Regions from separate parts of the Halomonas sp. C22 genome, predicted to be linked through region 1. Evidence: predicted binding sites of a transcription regulator. Region 1 holds the regulator's gene; the other holds the start of a gene.

Evidence for each region. Region 1 encodes LexA, which represses DNA repair genes until DNA is damaged. Its sites were predicted from a motif close to TACTGTNTANNTANACAGTA; they were not measured.
Region 2: the regulator LexA is predicted to act here: its motif matches at 1,906-1,925, upstream of FEU76_RS12475 (LexA family protein).

The regions. Positions count from the first base shown of each region.
Region 1 covers NZ_VBVC01000005.1:210,318-219,627, reverse strand. The annotation lists gene nagZ (beta-N-acetylhexosaminidase) at 1-168, opposite strand, end outside; gene FEU76_RS12100 (L,D-transpeptidase) at 252-767, opposite strand; gene FEU76_RS12095 (TetR/AcrR family transcriptional regulator) at 745-1,431, opposite strand; gene lexA (transcriptional repressor LexA) at 1,656-2,333, shown strand; gene FEU76_RS12085 (energy-coupling factor ABC transporter permease) at 2,368-3,039, opposite strand; gene purU (formyltetrahydrofolate deformylase) at 3,063-3,917, opposite strand; gene FEU76_RS12075 (ribonuclease J) at 4,192-5,790, shown strand; gene moaE (molybdopterin synthase catalytic subunit MoaE) at 5,871-6,350, opposite strand; gene moaC (cyclic pyranopterin monophosphate synthase MoaC) at 6,354-7,148, opposite strand; gene mobB (molybdopterin-guanine dinucleotide biosynthesis protein B) at 7,153-7,713, opposite strand; gene FEU76_RS12055 (uracil-xanthine permease family protein) at 7,737-8,966, opposite strand; gene upp (uracil phosphoribosyltransferase) at 9,056-9,310, opposite strand, start outside.
Region 2 covers NZ_VBVC01000006.1:44,588-53,897, reverse strand. The annotation lists gene FEU76_RS18605 (hypothetical protein) at 1-55, opposite strand, end outside; gene FEU76_RS12480 (Y-family DNA polymerase) at 161-1,441, opposite strand; gene FEU76_RS12475 (LexA family protein) at 1,438-1,824, opposite strand; gene FEU76_RS12470 (hypothetical protein) at 1,965-2,186, opposite strand; gene FEU76_RS12465 (restriction endonuclease subunit S) at 2,293-2,916, shown strand; gene FEU76_RS12460 (type I restriction-modification system subunit M) at 2,918-4,435, shown strand; gene FEU76_RS12455 (restriction endonuclease subunit S) at 4,425-5,627, shown strand; gene FEU76_RS12450 (type I restriction endonuclease subunit R) at 5,624-8,902, shown strand; gene FEU76_RS12445 (M48 family metallopeptidase) at 8,902-9,310, shown strand, end outside.

The sequences.
Region 1 (9,310 bases):
CACACGACGAATGCTGTCACACAGCTCCCGCACTTGGGTGGCGCTTTCCACGTTACGAGCAAACAGAATCACGCCACCTACCGCGGGATTCTTCAGCAGGCGCTTGTCTTCCTTGGTCAGGGTCTGGCCTTCCAGGTCGAGCATGACCGGGCCTAAAGGTTGAGTCATCGTACTGGGTCCAGGAAAAAGGGCGTCATTCTAGACCACCCGTGTGATCTTTCAAAATGTGGAGTATGCCAGCGGGGAAAACGTCAATGCAGCCATACTGGCGTACCCGGCACAGCCCGTTTGAAAAGCCAGAGCAGGTCGGGATTACGTAGACGCACACAGCCGTGAGAAGCAGCAAGGCCCATGGGCTGGTCAGGGGGAGTACCGTGCAGGTAGATGTAGCGACGCTGGGAATCGACACAGCCGCCGCGATTGATACCGCGCTCCAGGCCACATAGCCACAGTATGCGGGTCAAGATCCAGTCGCGCTCGGGGAATTCGACCGCCAAATCGGCAGAGTAGACCTCTCCGGTCCAACGACGCCCCCGAAAGACCGCATCCTCGGGTAGCCCATCGCCAATCGCTGCTCGAATGTAGTGCCAACCCAACGGAGTACGTCCACTGCCCTCTTCTTGCCCTACGCCGGCCTTGCCCGTCGAAATGGCGCATTCATGCTCTAGCGCGCTCCCCTGCCACCAGCGCAGGCGTTGGGCCTCGGTGTCGATTTCCATCCAGCCACCGTCAACGGGCGGCAGGTCAGCCAATCTGGGCGTGTGCATGGGGCTTCTCATCCACGGTTGCTGCGGGCAACGGCATCGGCGCGCTCATGGCCGCCACCACAACGGGGCGCAGACGTCGGATCAAGTCGCGTACCGTTACCTGCTCTTGATAATCCTTGGCGGCGATATCGCGCAGTGCATCCAGGCCAGACAGAGTGAAAATCACCGTGCCCAGCATGAAGTGCAGCCGCCAGAAACGCTCGGCATCTGGCAGCTCGGGGGTCGCCCGGCGCACCAACTCCGTGAAGCGCGTGAAGACATCGCCATACTGCTGCTGAATGTAGCGACGCAGGTGTCCTTGCGCCTGGCTGTAAGCCAGCCCCAGCAGCCGCATGAACACTTTCAGGCTATGCCGCTCGGCAGGCACGGCCAGCACGGTAGTGGCCATGGTTTCCAGCAGCACCTCCAGAGGAATGGCCTGGCCTTCGTAGCGCGCTTCCAGCTCGTCCAGCGCAGTATGGAAGCGTTCGGAGAACGGGTCTAGGTAACGGGCAAATACCGCCTGTATCAGCGCTTTCTTCGACCCGAAGTGATAATTGACGGCAGCAAGGTTGACCCGCGCTTTGCTGGTGATATTGCGCAGTGATGTCTCGGCAAACCCCCGCTCTGCAAAGAGCACCTCTGCCGTATCCAAAATACGTGTGACCGTATCCGACTGGGCCATAGCGCCCTCCCAAAACAGGTGTTTAAAACATGGCGATCGCGTTGGCGAATAGTATGCCATTACCCCTGCTGGCTCAAACGATTATCCCGCTCAAGGTTCAGGCTGCGTGCCACGGTACGGATTGCAACTCATCATGTACTGGACAGAGCAACATACTGTATACTTAAACACATACTGATTTTACGGACATGTAGCGACTGTCTTTTCACTGTTTGGAGTCTGATATGTCACGCCCACTCACCGCACGCCAGCAGCATGTATATGATTTTATCGTGAAGACCATGGGCGAGCTTGGCTACCCCCCTACCCGCGCCGAAATCGCCAAGGCGCTGGGCTTTCGTTCCCCCAACGCCGCCGAAGAGCATCTGCGCGCTCTGGAGCGCAAAGGTGCCATTCGCATCATTCGCAATACGTCCCGCGGCATACGCCTGCCCAACCAGGAGCCGCTCGACGCCACGCCCCCGGCAGCCGAGCCTGCCAGCGCCGCCAACGATGCCACGCCCAGCGGGCTGCCGGTCATTGGCGAAGTCGCGGCGGGCAGTCCCATTCTGGCAGCGGAGCATATCGACCGTTACTGCCCGCTCCCTGCAGAGTACTTCACCCCCAAGGCCGACTATCTGCTGCGAGTTCGCGGCCTGTCGATGAAGGACGTGGGCATTCTGGAAGGCGATCTGCTGGCGGTGCATCGTACCGACCGCGTGCGTGACGGTCAGATCGTCGTCGCGCGCCTGGAAGACGAAGTCACGGTCAAGCGTTTTAAACGCCAGGGGCATCACGTCACGCTGCTCGCCGAGAACGAAGACTTCGCCCCCATCGAAATCGACCTGAGAACTCAACAGCTGGATATCGAAGGCGTCGGGGTAGGCGTCATCCGAGGCGGCAACGGCCAGGCACTGGGCTAAAATACTGGGCCAGGGCACTGGACCAAGCCACCGCCTACTGCATATCTATGTAACGATGGTCGTTGAACGTGGCGACCCAGTGCGGGTGGTAGACCAGCAAGATACTCAGCAGCATGCCGGTGATGAAGGCTTCCGAGGGCATCAGCAAGGGTAAAAAGCGGGCATACTCCTGAGCCAGATAAATCGCTTCAGGGTCGGTGCCCGCCACCAGAATCAGCCCCACGGCCGCCAGCCCGCCTCCTAGCGTGGCCAGCGCAGCACCGAAAAAACCGCAGGCAAACAGAAACACCATCAGGTTGTCCGGCAAGCGGCGATCCACGATACGCCATACCACCCCCGTGATCACGGCGGGCACCAGTCCCGTCACCAACACGTTGGGCCCCAACAGCTCCCAGGCATTGCGCCCGATCACCACCATCGCCACGTTGAGCAGCAAGTTGCTGATCAAGGCCAGGGGCACCTTGAACACCAGCGTCATCAGCACCGTGAACACCAGATGCAGGGTCAACCAATCGACCGCCTGGGCCCGCAGCTGCCACATCAGCATCACGGCAAGCGTCGCGGCCATCCAGCGATGCTGCAAACCGGTATCTTCCAGCAGCGGCTGCCAGGGGCGCTGCCAAAGCACCCACCCCAGCGCACCTGCCGACACCAGCCAGGTAGCCAGCAGTGCCCAGGTGGCCAGCACGCTTTGTGCAAAGGACATGGCGCCCCTCCCCGGTGGGCGAGTTAGCTGAACACGACGGTCTTGTTACCGTGAATCAATACGCGGTCTTCCAGATGCCAGCGCAGGCCGCGGGCCAGCACGGCTTTTTCCACATCACGGCCAAAGCGCACCAGATCGGTGGGCGTATGGCAGTGGCTTACCCGATGGATATCCTGCTCGATGATGGGCCCCGCATCCAGCTCTTCGGTCACGTAATGGCAGGTGGCACCGATCAGCTTGACGCCACGCTCGTAAGCCTGGTGGTAAGGCTTTGCCCCGGCAAAGGAGGGCAAGAAGCTGTGATGAATATTGATGACGCGCCCGGCATAGCGCTCGCACAACGAGGGGGGCAGTATCTGCATGTACCGCGCCAACACGACACAGTCGGCCCGTGCCGCATCGATCTGGGTTTGTACCTGATCGAAAGCCGCCTGCTTGTTGGCCGGGTCCACCGGCACGTGATGATAAGGAATGCCGTACCACTCGGTGAGCGAACGCATGTCGTCATGATTGGAAATGACGCTGACGATATCGCAATCCAGCTCGCCTGCCTGCCAGCGATACAGCAGATCCACCAGGCAGTGGGATTCCCGGGAAACCATCAACACCACGCGGCGGCGCTTCTGGGTGTCCACCAGTGACCACTGCATATCGAATTCGGCGGCGACGGGTTCGAACGCCGTGCGCAGCGCCTCGGCAGACATGCCCAATGAATCGGCGAGAATTTCGTAACGCATGAAAAAGCGACCCGTCTCCAGGTCGGAGTGCTGGCTGGCCTCGGTAATCGAGCCGCCCTGCTGGGCAATGAAGCTGGAAACACGCGCCACGATGCCCACCTGATCCGGGCACGACACAACTAAACGGTAATAATGAGACATCAATGAACACTCTTGCGTATGTAACGGCACGTTCGCCAGGGACTTACCTGCCGACAGGCAAGCCTCACCAGGCGCGCTAGTGTAACGCAAGCGCTGCGACCAAGCACTGTGGTGCAGTGCCGCGATGATTGTTACAGGCCCCTCCCTTCCCGTATAGTTAAGAGATTACTTCCCAGGCTTTTCATGACCGATGCATCCACCACGCGTTCAACTTCGTCCCCGTCGCCGCCCGCCCCTGCACCTGCTTCCGCTAGGTGGATGCGGTGAAATTGGAATGAATCTTACGCTGTATGGATACGACGATCAGTGGATCGCCGTCGATTGCGGCATGATGATTCGTCAAGATCTGCCCAACTCGCCGCTGCAGGTACCCAACACCGACACCCTGCAGACCCTCGGTATCACGCCTGCCGCGCTGTTCATCACCCATGGTCATGAAGACCACATCGGCGCCGCCGCCTGGCTATGGCCGCGCTGGGGCTGCCCTATTTTTGCCACCCCGCTGGCGGCGGGCCTGCTGCGCCACAAGTTTGCCGAACACCAGCTCAGCAGCGCTGCCATCGAAATCATCGAACCCGGCGATGCGGTTGAGCGCGGGCCCTTTACCCTGCGTTACTTGAGTGTCACCCACTCCATACCTGAAAGCTGCGCCATCATGATGCAGGCAGGCGACTATCGGGTTCTGCATACGGGTGACTGGAAACTGGACCCGGAGCCGCTCATCGGTGCGCCGGTGAATGCCGCCCATTTCCGCGCGCTGGCCCCTCTGGACCTGGTGGTGGGTGACTCTACCAATGCCCCCATGCCAGGGCAGTCGGCCAGCGAAGGCGATGTCGCCAAGGCACTGGCCAGCACCCTTGCGAAGTGCAAGGGGCGCGTCGTGGTGTCGTGTTTCGCCAGCAACCTGGCGAGGGTTCTGGCCATCGGGCGTGCCGCACAAGCCTGCGGACGCCGTGTCAGCTTGATGGGCCGCTCCATGGAGCGCATGGTGAGCGTGGCCAGAGGGTTGGGCTACCTGGACGATTTTCCGGCACTGGTACCGCCCCACGATCTTGGCTATTTGCCCCCCGAAGAAGTCGTGATCATTGCCACGGGCAGTCAGGGTGAGCCACGCGCTGCGCTTCAACGACTGGCGCAACGCCGTCATCCCTTCGTCGACCTGGAGCCCGGTGACAGCGTCATTTTTTCCGCCAAGGCCATCCCGGGCAATGAGCGCCCCATCGAACAGCTTAAAAAACGTTTGTTACAGCTGGGTGTCGACCTCTTCGATGAAAACAATCATCCCGAGCTGCATGCCACAGGGCATCCAGCCCAAGAAGAGCTCAAGAAGCTTTACCAATGGGTACGCCCAAAAGCCCTGTTACCCGTGCACGGTGAAGCTCGACATCAGCAGGCCCACCAGGCACTGGCCGAACAGCTGGGCATCAGCGCGCCCCTTGCGCCGCTCAATGGCGACATGATCGCGCTCGACAACCAGGGCCTGCGCCTGGAAACACGCCACCCCCAGCCACCTTGCATCGTCGATCAAAACAGCGTGAGGCCCCACCCCGGGCTCGAGCACCAGACTCCCGGCGCACGGCGCGGAAGCCTGTTTCTGGCACTACCGGTGACCGCCACCGAGACCGGCTGGTGGCGCATTGGACGGATGATGCTGGATACCACGGGAGCCAGCCCGCTGGATGAGGAGAGTTTCAGCGATTGGCTGGACGAGCAGTTGGAAGAGATCGAGGCCGAGACCCTGGCAGACTTGCGCCAGGCGCTGCAACCGCGCCTGATGCACTGGCTGGCCAACCACCTTCAGCACATGCCTGAGGTGCACCTGCAGATCATGGCCGCCGATATGCCGACCGAGGAAGAACTCGATCGGCAGTAGTTCACGCGGTAGTTCAGGCAAAAATTCATGCCAAAGTTCTTGCCAAAGTTCATGCCGAATTCAGCAGGCCCAAGCGCGGGTCATGACCAGCGCTCGGCATCCTGCTGATCGGTTTTGCGCTCCTTGACCCAATACGTCCCCTGGCGTGCGCGCTCCTTTTTCCAGAACGGCGCCTGGGTCTTGAGATAGTCCATGATGAAGTCACAGGCCAGGAAGGCATCCCGGCGATGCGCACTGGCGACCAGCACGCGAACGATAGGGTCACCTGGCGCCAAATCTCCCACCCGATGAATGATGCGCACCGCCTGGAGCGACCAGCGTTGCCAGGCCTGCTCGGCGATCTCCATCAGGCTGCGCTCGGTCATTCCGGGGTAATGCTCCAGCGTCAAGCCCAGTACATCGGGCGACTCGTTGAAGTCGCGCACCAGCCCGGTAAAGCTGACCACCGCGCCGATATCCGTGCGACCCCGAAGCGCCTGCTCGTAGCCATGCGCCATGGAGAAGCTTTCCTCGGTGACCTCGACCACGAGCGCTTTATGCGGATGCTCAAGCAGCGCCATGGCTTAGCCTCCCGTGACCGGTGGGAAGAACGCCACTTCGTCATCGTCGGTAATGCGCGAACTGTCGCTGGCCATGACCTGGTTGATGGCACATAACGTACGCTGATCGGACAACAGCGCATAGCGCGCATCCTGAGCGCTGAGCGCCGCCTTCAGGCCCGCGACGTTGCGGCTCGGCAAGCGATCCAGATCCACCGACACATCGCTTTCCCCGACCCGCTCGCGCAGCTCGGCCAGAAACTTGACCCGCACGCAGGGAGATGAGCAACGCTCCCCAAGGCTTACTTCCCCCGATGCCCCTTCGCCGGTCACGATGGGCGCGGGCATCAGGCGCTGGTAATCTCCCCGGCTACCCCCCTGCTTGCTCTCCAACTGCACGGCTTCGATACGCATCTCTTTATCGACGGCCTTGCACATGTCATACAGCGTCAGGCATGCCACGGACACGGCCGTCAGGGCCTCCATCTCTACCCCCGTCCGGCCATTCAGGCGGCACAGCGCCGTAACGTTGACCCAACCGTTGTCGTGGTCGATCTCGAAGTCCACCGACACCTTGGAAAGCGCCAAGGCGTGGCACAGCGGTATCAGCTCATGGGTACGCTTGGCCGCTTGAATACCGGCGATGCGCGCCGTGGCCAGCACATCACCCTTGGGCAAGGCACCGTCCGTCAGCAGCTGAAGCGTCTGAGCGCTCATCACGATTCGTCCAGAGGCGACGGCCTCTCGGCGTGTCTCAGCCTTGTCGCCAACATCGACCATGTTGGCTTCGCCTTGGGCATTGAGGTGGGTTAACTGCATCGTGTCACCTTTTGCTATCAATCAGAGAGTGGCGCTGCTCGGCAGCCCAGTCGAACACCCAGCGGGCAATACCATCAATGTCGTCGAGGTTCAGCCGCATCACATCCTCACGCAGAGGCACAGGCGCCGCGCCACTCAGCGCAACGCCCACTCCATGCGGGTCATCGAGGATGTGCGCATCGCCAATGCCCTCTCGGTAGAGCACCAGCTTGGCGATGGGCCAGGCTTTGAAACCTTCGACGATGACCAGGTCAGGTGCATGCGGTGCCATGAGCGAAAGCAGATACGCCAGATCCGGCTCTTCCTCTGTCGGCATATCCATCATCAGTGCTAGACGGCGACTCGATGCCACCAGCATCGGGGCCGCTCCGGCCTTGCGCAACTGGTAACTATCCTTGCCAGGGTGATCCACCTCGAACTGGTGATGGGCATGCTTGATCACCGCCACCGACAGGCCAAGTGCTCGCAGCCGAGGCAGCAGCTGTTCGAGCAGCGTGGTCTTTCCCGTCCCGCTCCACGCGGCGACGCCCAGCACCGGAAACCCACAGTTTGGTGGCTCTTTCATGGCATACCTCGTCAACTGAGCGACTATTCGCCTTCTTTCTCTGCAGGCAACAGCCAGTTTAACGCAATGCCCACCAGGGCTGCCAAACTTACGCCCTGCAAGGTGAATTGACCACCCCCGAACTGCATGCCACCAATGCCGAAGACCAGAATCAGCGACACCACCACCAGATTACGCGCCGCCGTCAGCGACTGCCCTGCGCGCACCAGGGTATTCATGCCCACCACGGCAATCGAGCCAAACAGCAGAGTCATGATGCCGCCCATCACCGGACCGGGAATGGTTTGCAGCAAGGCACCCAGCTTGCCGACGAATGCCAGCACGATGGCCAGCACGGCGGCAATCACCATGTATTTCGGGTTGAACGCCTTGGTCAGTGTCACCGCGCCGGTCACTTCGGAATAAGTGGTATTGGGCGGACCACCGAACAGCGCCGCCGTGGTCGTGGCCAGGCCGTCACCCAGCAGCGTGCGATGCAGGCCGGGCTTTTCCAGGTAGTTCTTGCGGGTCACCGAACCAATCGCCACCATGTCGCCGATATGCTCCACAGCGGGGGCGATCGCCACCGGAATCATGAACAGGATTGCGGCCCAGTGAAAACTGGGGGCAGTGAAATTGGGCACCGACAGCCAGGCCGCTTCCCTGACCGGGGTAAAATCGACCACCCCCATCAGCAGGGCCAGTAGGTAGCCCACCGCAATACCGCCCATGATGGGCACCAGACGTAGCAAGCCGCGGCCAAAGACGGCCAGCACCAGGGTCACCAACAGGCTGGCCATGGAGAGAAAGATCGCCGCACCGTAACCAATGTTGTCACTGGTTTCACCCGTGGCCATGCTGACCGCCACTGGCGCCAGAGCAAGACCAATGACCATGATGACCGGCCCCACCACCACCGGTGGCAACAAGCGGTGCAGCCAGGCCGTGCCTTTCAGTCGAACGGCCTGTGAAATGGCCACGTATACCAACCCGGCGGCCATCAGCCCGCCCATGGTGGCAGAGACTCCAAAGCTGGCAATCGAGCCCTGAATGGGGGCAATGAAAGCGAAGGAAGAAGCCAAAAAGACCGGCACCGTCTGGCGCGTAATGCCGTGGAAAACGAGCGTGCCCACCCCAGCGGTAAACAAGGCCACGCTGGGGTCCAAGCCCGTCAGCAGCGGCACCAGCACCAAGGCACCAAACGCGACGAACAGCATTTGTCCGCCGGTCAGCAGTAGTTTAGGCCACGACTCTTGTGCACTATTCGTTGTCATTGCACCACTCCAGGAAGGTCTATCGTAGATAACGGAGGCAAAAAAATGCCCCCAACGCGGTGCGTAAGGGGCTGTATGTTACGGAGCGCTTAACGCGTTCCGAAAATCTTGTCGCCGGCATCTCCCAAGCCGGGGACGATGTAGCCATTCTCATCGAGTCGGTCATCTACCGACGCGGTGTAGATTTCTACATCAGGATAAGCATCTTGCACCCGTTTGATCCCTTCAGGGGCAGCCACCAGCACGATCACTTTCATGTGTTCACAACCGCGCTCACGCAGCATGTCCAGTGTCGCCACCATGGAACCACCGGTCGCCAGCATGGGGTCGATGACAATGGCCAT
Region 2 (9,310 bases), on a different contig from region 1:
GGAAAGCAAACACACTTTGTAAAGGGTCGTTAGTAGACGGCTTGGCTAGGGGCATCCTGCTCTCCAAATATATTACGCACCGCTAATTTCTAAACCACCTTAGCACCAGATTATTTGATTTGCTCACCATTCTGGCTTTTTTAATTAGCAGCGCTGCCGCTTAAAGCTTAACGTTCACTAGCTCTTCCCAGCGAGTGGTATAGCGCGGCGTGCGGTGTTCAGCGCGTAATGTCCAGGCATTTCCAACCCGAGGCAGCCCTAGTTGTATCGTCCCTCGCCCTAGTTCTCGATTGAGCTTGTCGACAGTAGCCATCAACCGTTCACTACGCCTTGCTTCTTCCTCTGTTTGCGGTGTTTCTGTCAGTGTCAGTTGGCGGTTGGCTTTGGGGGAGAGATCGAGAAGCATGATGCCGGCTTTATGGTAGGCGTAGCCCTTACGCCAGAGCTGCCGGAGCCCTTGAATCGCAGCATGAATCAGCTCGCGACTATCGTCCGTCGGGCGTTCTAGTGTCACTACCACGCGATTACGGTACTGTGGCAAATCTTGTCGAAACGCATTGGTGCGCACAAACACCATCACGGCGCTGGTGACGCTGTGCTGCTTGCGTAGTTTTTCACCCGCGCGGGCAGCATGTTGGCGAAGGGCTTCACGCAGGTCATGAGGGCTGGAGGTGAGGCGCCCAAACGAGCGGGATACCATGATCTGTTGTTTGGGTTGGCTCATATCGTCGAGTTGAATCGCAGGCTGTCCGCGTAATTCCCAGACAATGCGTTCCTGCACCACGCTGAAGTGACGCCGAATGTGCTTTGGATCGGCTTCGCGCAGCTGCCAGGCGGTGTCTATCCCCATCACGCGTAACCGTTCGCCGGTACGTCGTGCAATGCCCCATAGTTCGGTCACCGGTAGCTGTTTGAGTAGCGCTTGAGTGGCATGGCTATCCGCCGTTAACAGGCAAACACCTTGTTCTTGGTAGCCTGGGTGTTTCTTTGCGGCGTGGTTGGCTACTTTGGCCAATACCCGTGTCGGCGCAAAACCGACCGAAACCGGAATTCCCGTCCATTGCCGTACTGTCTGGCGTAATTTTTGCCCATAGGCTTCTAGGGTCGCAGGTTCAAAGCCGTGAAACCCCACAAAGCTTTCGTCGATGGAGTACACCTCTACGTCCGGCGAAAACTCTGTTAGTGCCTCTGTCACGCGACGGCTCATATCCCCGTAAAGCGCATAATTACTCGACAAGAGAATAGATTGGCGGCGGATAAACGGCGGCAGCAAATGCATGGCCGTCCCCATCTCGACACCCAGCGCTTTTAGCTCATTGGAGCGGGCCACCACACAACCGTCGTTGTTAGAGAGCACACCAACAGGTCGCCCTTCTAGCGTGGGATTAAACACCCGCTCACAGCTGACGTAGAAATTATTGCAATCGACCAAGGCTATCATAGCGGTGTAGCACCTGGCAGGCTGTGCAGGACATGTGTTACGACACCCCACACATGCGATTCGCGACCCTCCAATGGGATTGGCTTATAGGCAGGGTTACTTGCTCTCAGGTAGGCACGTTGCCCGACACGCTCTAGCCGTTTAACAGTGAGTTCGCCATCGACCGCAATAACAATCACACGCCCAGGCAGCGGCTCTAGGCTGCGATCCACCACCAGCAGGTCACCATGATGGATGCCATCACCTAACATTGAGTCGCCTTCAGCACGCACAAAGAAAGTGGCCGCAGGTCGCTTAACGACATGGCGATGCAGATCCATCTCCGCATCCAGGTGGTCATCAGCGGGACTTGGAAATCCTGCCCGCACAGCACTGGCGAACATGGGTAACGGTTGGGGTACGGGGCATAGGGCAGCAGTGCCTATGAACGAAGCGGTTGTGGTCATACGCCGAGCCTCTAAAATAACTGTTGTTTCATACAGTATACGGAGAGGCGCCGCATCAACAAGCTCTGAGTAGAGATTTATCGCTTCCTGTCAGGGTCTTCCCCGAGTTCTTTTAAGGATGGTGTCGCAAGCTCATCAGCATGGGCGGTCTCAGGCGTTAGCCCATCAAGCAGGGCTGCTTCCCAGTCCTCGACACCAACGGGTTCAAACGGCTGGTCGTAGCGCTGCACGGAGCCTTTGAGCTTTTGCAGTGGGTTATTTTGTGGAGTCTCCACTGGTGTTTGTTCTTCACCTGACATCACAGCCTCCTTGGTTGGCATTGCCCTTATTTTTAAACTGCATCTTGCGCGATGATGCACGCGTGGTAAGGTTAATTCATCTTAACCATGACATTGGCATCGCTGCATGAATCATCAACCCAAAAGACGATGTTTGCTACAGAGTATTGCCGCCATTCAGCCTGGTTACCCCTTTCGTGGAAAGCTAGAGCTGGATAGCCAAGGCGATGCTTTTGTTGTGCAGTACCGCCACCTTATCGTGGGTGAAGCCCTTTATGACCCACAAGGCAAAACGCTGGATCGGGTGACGTTGCCAGGCCGCAAACGCCCGGAATATCTATGTTCTGGCGACATTCTGTTTATGGCCAAGGGCACACGAAATGATGCGGCGGTGGTTCGGGAGCTTCCACGCAATACTGTCTGCACGCCGAATTTCTATCACATCCGGCTTACCTCAAGCGCATGTAACGTCTTGCCTGAATTTTTGGCTTGGCAGCTCAACCATGTGAATGCCCAGCGCTATTTTGCCATGTGCTCTCAGGGGTCGGCGGCACCCAGCATTACCAAGTCACAGCTGGGCAACCTGCCTATTGTGGTACCGCCTATTGAGCAGCAGGCGCTGATGGTCAAACTGGCCGATGCCGCCACCCGCGAACAACAGCTTTTTAACCAGTTAATCGAAAATCGGCAGCGCATGGTTGATGCCGCTGGCCACCAACTACTTCGTCCTGATACGACGACAGGAAAATGATATGAGTAACGATTCCGTTAAGCAGGATCAGATCAACAAAGCGGTCTGGAACGCCTGCGACACCTTCCGGGGCACCGTAGACCCCAGCATCTACAAGGACTACGTGCTCACCATGCTGTTCGTGAAGTACCTGTCCGACGTGTACCAGGATCACTACGACAATTACGTGGCCGAATATGGCGACACCCCGGAGCTGATCGAAGAGCTGATGAAGAGCGAGCGCTTTGTGCTGCCTCGGGATTCCGGCTTTTACGCCCTGTATGACCAGCGCCATGAGCCGGGCAACGGCGAGCGGATCGACAAGGCCCTGCACGCCATCGAAGAGGCCAACATCGTCAAGCTGGCCGACGTATTCCAGGACATCAGCTTTAACTCCAACAAACTGGGGGATGAGAAGCAGAAGAACGACATTCTGCGCCACCTGCTGGAAGACTTCGCCCGCCCGGAGCTGAACCTGCGTCCGAGTCGGATCGGGAAGCTGGATGTCATCGGCAACGCCTACGAATACCTGATCAAGAACTTTGCGGCCACCTCCGGCAAGAAAGCCGGTGAATTCTATACCCCGCCGGAAGTGTCCGAGCTGATGGCTGAGATCGTCGAGCCGAAGGAAGGCGATGAGATCTGTGACCCGGCTTGCGGCTCCGCGTCCCTGTTGCTCAAGTGCGCCAACCAGATTCGCAAGAGCCACGATGGCTCCAAGAACTTCGCCCTGTTCGGTCAGGAGGCCATCGGCAGCACCTGGGCCCTGGCCAAGATGAACATGTTTCTGCACGGGATCGACAATCACAAGCTGGAATGGGGCGACACCATCCGTAATCCCAAGCTGCTCGATGAGAACGGCGGCCTGAAGCACTTCGACATCGTGGTGGCCAATCCTCCGTTCTCACTGGAGAAATGGGGCTTTGAGGGCGCAGACAGCGATCCCTACGCCCGATTCCGACGCGGGGTACCGCCCAAGTCCAAGGGCGACTACGCCTTTATCCTGCACATGATCGAGACTCTGAAGCCAAAGACCGGCCGCATGGCGGTGGTCGTCCCCCACGGCGTCCTGTTCCGGGGCTCTGCGGAAGGCAAAATCCGTCAGAAGCTGATCGAGGAGAACCTGCTAGATGCCGTGATCGGCCTGCCCGAAAAACTGTTCTATGGCACAGGCATTCCGGCAGCGGTACTGGTGTTCCGTAAGGACAAGACCGACAACAACGTGCTGTTCATCGACGCCAGCCGCGAGTTCAAGGCCGGCAAGAACCAGAACCAGCTGTCCGATGAGAACATCGCCAAGGTGGTCGACACCTATAAGCAGCGCGAGAACATCGACAAGTACGCCTATCTGGCCAGCCTGGAGGAGATCCAGGAAAACGACTTCAACCTCAACATCCCCCGCTACGTGGACACCTTCGAGGAAGAGGAAGAGATCGACCTGATGGCCGTGCAAGCGGAACGGAAAGAGATCGAGGCCGAGATTGCGAAGCTGAACGAGCAGATGGACGGGTATCTGAAGGAGTTGGGTTATGGTGCCTGAGCATTGGCAAGTAAAAGAACTTTCAGAGCTAACGGATAAAATTGGCGATGGTATCCACAGCACGCCGAAGTATGCTGAGCGCTCGACCATTCATTTTATAAACGGCAACAACCTTAAAAATGGCTGGGTTGTGATCAACGGTTCCACTAAATACGTTGATGAGTATGACGCTATAAACCACCAGCGAGATCTTTCAGAACGAACTCTTTTGATGTCGATTAATGGAACAATCGGCAACTTGGCATACTACCGCGGGGAGCGAGTTGTTCTTGGTAAAAGCGCCTGTTATTTGAACATTTCGCCGAAAGTAGATTTGGACTTCATCTACTTTGTGCTTTCAGATAGTAGAGTCCAAAACTTCTATTCATCTGAATTAACAGGAACAACGATCCGGAATTTGTCTTTAAAAACCATTAAGGCAACAAAGATTCCAACTCCCCCCCTCCCCGAACAAAAAAAGATCGCCCAGATCCTCTCCACCTGGGATCAGGCCATCACCGCCACCGAGCGCCTGCTTGAGAACAGCCAGCAGCGGAAGAAAGGGTTGATGCAGCAGTTGCTGACCGGGAAGAAGCGGTTGCCGGGGTTTGAGGGGGAGTGGGTACCTGCTCAGTTAGGTGATCTAGTGGAAATTACCTCCGGTTCTTCGAAAGCGAAATACATAGATAAAATCGGAGACAAGTACATTATCGATATGGGTTCGGTGACCCGCACAGGCAGGCTTGTACCAACAAAGAAAACTTCGCTGAATGGGCCGTATCTTACCGAAGGCCAGCTTGTCATGCCGAAGGATGATATTGGTGGTGGAAACATTATTGGCCGTGTGGGCGTGATTCCAGAAAATGAGAAATATCTGTTAGCGGATCATGTCTACGCACTGACACCTTATAAGACAGATAGCCAGTTTCTCGGTTATCTCATAAATTCAGAGAAAGTGAATAAAAGCCTTCGACGACGAGCGAACGGAACGGCTCAGTTGGGATTGGGGAAAAAAGACGTTCAAAAGCAGGCGCTTTTTATTCCCTCCAATCCAGCCGAACAGAGGGCGATTGGTGAGATCCTTTTATCTACTGATCAAGAGTTTGATCTCCTATCAAAACGCCTGAATATGCTTAAGCTGGAAAAGAAAGCCCTGATGCAACAACTCCTGACCGGCAAGCGTCGGGTGCAGCTGGACACGGAGGCCGCATGAACACCACCCCTCAAGGGAATGAGCAGCATTCCAGCCACATCCCGGCCCTGGCCACTCTGATGAACCTTGGCTGGACGTTTATGCCGGCCACGGAGTGTCAGGACCTTCGGGGCAGCCAGCGGGAAGTGGTCATGAAGCCGGTGCTGGAGCGGGTGTTGCGCCGGCGCAAGTTCGAGTTCAAAGGCAAGTGGTACCCGTTGTCCGAGCAGGCCGTGGATCAGGTGATCCGGGAGATCACCACACCCTCCATGGCCCAGGGCCTGATGGACGCCAACCAGTCCGTGTACGACATGCTGACCCTCGGCATCACCGTGACCGAGTTCATCGGCGGCAAGAAGGCCCAGCCCACGATCCACCTGATCGACTGGGAGAACCCCGACAACAACGAGTTCCACATCACCGAGGAGATGGAGGTGCTCTCCACCCAGGGCACCCATACCCGCCGACCCGATGTGGTGGCGTTCGTGAACGGTATTCCTTTGGCGGTGATAGAGGCCAAGCGTGCCGCTTCTGGCAACCCCAATAAGAACATGGTGGAGGAAGGCATTAGCCAGAACCTCCGTAACCAGAAAAACGATGAAATCCCTTACCTGTACGCGTTCGCCCAGTTGCTGCTCGCCATCAGCAGCAACGATGGCCGGTACGGTACGACCCATACCCCGGCCAAGTTCTGGTCAACGTGGAAAGATGAAGAGTTTGACGACCCCTACGTTCAGGGCATCAAGAACCAGCCCTTGTCTGCCTCGATTAAGGACGCGCTGTTCCAGGGCAAGCCTCCGAAGGTTCGGGCTTACTTTGAACAGCTATGGTCAAAGCACGTCACGCCGACCGAACAAGACCGGCTTCTCGTCGGCTTGCTGGATAGGCACCGGTTTCTGGAATTTCTCCGGCTATTCATCCTGTTCGACCGCAAAGTAGGCAAGATCGCGGCCCGTTACCCCCAGGCATTCGGCATCAAGGCTTTGTTGGAACGCATCTCGGGCTTTAAGCCCAACGGTGAGCGCCGGGGTGGCGTGCTGTGGCACACCACCGGCTCCGGTAAATCGTTCACCATGGTGTACCTCTGTCGTGCTCTCCTGCTCAGTGACGCGCTAAAGAATTGCCGGGTCATCGTCGTCACGGATCGGGTGGATCTGGAGAAACAGCTCTCCAAGACCTTCCTAACCGGTGGGGCGTTTGGCAGCGACATCGCCGGTAAGAAAAGCGGTGACGCTCTCGCCAAAACACGCTCGGGCAAGGACCTGGCCAAACGTATTGGCCAAGGTAATGAGCGGATTATCTTCACCATCATTAACAAATTCGCTTCCGCCGCTAAGCAACCAGAGTGCTATAACCCCTCGGAAAATATCATTGTCGTTGTGGATGAAGGCCACCGTAGCCAGGGGGGTGAAAACCACCAGCGGATGCGCCAAGCTCTGCCCAATGCCTCGTTCATTGCGTTTACCGGCACGCCGCTACTGAAAAACGAGAAAAGCGAAACCGCCGAGAAATTCGGGTCCATCATTCACGCCTACACCATGAAGCGGGCGGTGGAAGACGGCACCGTGACGCCGCTGCTGTACGAAGAGCGAAAACCCCAGCTAGATGTCAATCAGAAGGCGGTCGACAGCTGGTTTGATAAGGTGACCGCCGCCCTGTCAGACGACCAGAAAGCCGACCTCAAACGCAAGTACGCCAAGCAAGGCCAGATTTATACCGCGCAGGATCGCATTAAGCTCAACGCGTTTGATATCAGCGTGCATTTCAGCGAGAACTTCAAAAAGGCGGGGCTGGAGCTCAAAGGCCAATTGGCCACGGACAGCAAGCTCAGCGCGATTCGCTATAAACAGGAACTCGATAGCGCAGGCATGGTGACCAGTGCCATTGTGATTTCGCCGCCGGATACCCGCGAAGGCCATACCGATGTGGATGAAACCAACCTGCCGTTAGTGCAGGCGTGGTGGAAGCAGAACGTTACGGGCGACCCCCAGGACTACGAGAAAGCCACGATAGAGGATTTCGGCACCGATGGCCCACCGGATATCCTGATTGTTGTTGATAAGCTCCTAACAGGCTTTGATGAGCCTCGTAACACCGTTCTCTATATCGATAAGCAGCTGAAAGGCCACAACCTGATCCAGGCCATCGCTCGCGTTAACCGGCTGCACCCCCAGAAGCCCTTTGGTTACCTGATCGATTACCGAGGCATCCTCAGAGAGCTGGATACCGCCATTAAGGATTACCAAAACTTTGAGGATCAGACCCAGGGCGGCTTTGCCATTGAGGATATTGAAGGCCTGTATGCCAACGTTGACACCGAGTACAAGAAGTTGCCAAGACTGCACGACCGGCTTTTGAGCTTTTTCGGGCATATTGATAACCGCCTAGACCCTGAACCCTATCGCCAGGTCTTCATGCCTAAATATGAAGCCGACGAAGACGGTGTAGAGGTGGATGTTCGTCAGGCGCTAAGGGAAGATTTCTATGAAGCCGTCACCAACTTCGGGATGTGTTTGAAAACGGCGCTTTCCACGCAAAGCTTTTTTGATGACAAAGCGTTCACCGAAGCGGATATCCGCCGGTACAAATCCGACTTGAAGTGGTTTTCAGACCTGCGTAAAACCGTGCGGATGGATGCCCAGGAAACCGTCGACTATTCCGCCTACGAAGGTCAGATTCGAGATCTTATTGATCGTTATGTCACCGGTGTCCATGTTGCCCTCGGCGATGAGCCCGTGCTTATCGACCCCGTAGAGAGCAACCCGGATAACTGGAGCGACGAGAAGACTAAAAACGAAACCGACAAGATCAAGACGCGTACCAAGAAGACCATCGAGGAGAAGCTAGGCGACGATCCCTACGCCAAGAAGGTGTTCTCAGCGCTGCTGAAGGAAGCCATCGAAAAAGCCGAATCCATGTTCGACTACAAGGCGCAGTTCAAGCTATTCAGCGACCTGGAAGCCAAGGTCGAAGAGCGAGAAGTGCCTGACCTACCGCTAGAAGCGTTTAGCGGAAACAAGCATGCCCAGGCCTATTACGGCACGTTTAAGCTCGTGTTAGGTGATGACTTCGCCGCGTTGGAAGAAGATAAAGGAAAGCAATTGATCGATGAAGCCTTTGAGATCGACACGGTGGTGAACCGCGCCGTGGCTGAAAACTCACTGAACCCCGTGGGCATCGAGCAAGATGTACGGAAACACTTGCTCCCAAAGCTGTTCTCACTGGTAGGCTTGGATAAAGCCAAAGCGATCCTGGATGAAGTGGTTCAGATTCTGCGTAACGGAGTAGCAAAGTGATGACCGCTGTGGATGCTACGCAGGACGAACAACCACGAGTGTATCACACGCGCTACGGTGACCGAACGTTCAGCTATCACTTGTGCTATTTGCCCGAACATAAAAAAGCCACGATACGGGTGCATGTTCACCCCAAGGGCATGGTGCAGGTGGATGCGCCCGAAACGGCACAGTTGCCCGAGATTAAAGCAGCGGTGCAGCGTCGGGCGAGATGGATACTCAAGCACCTGGATGACATTGAAGAGCGCAACCGCTACGTGCAACCAAGAGCGTGGGTAAGCGGTGAAAGCATGCTCTATCTAGGGCGCAGGTACGTACTCAAGGTAATCGATGACCCAAGCCAGCGGAAAGTCACCTGTAAGCTCATAGGCGGCCAGCTGCGGGTGCAAGGTAAAGCCCTGAGCACTG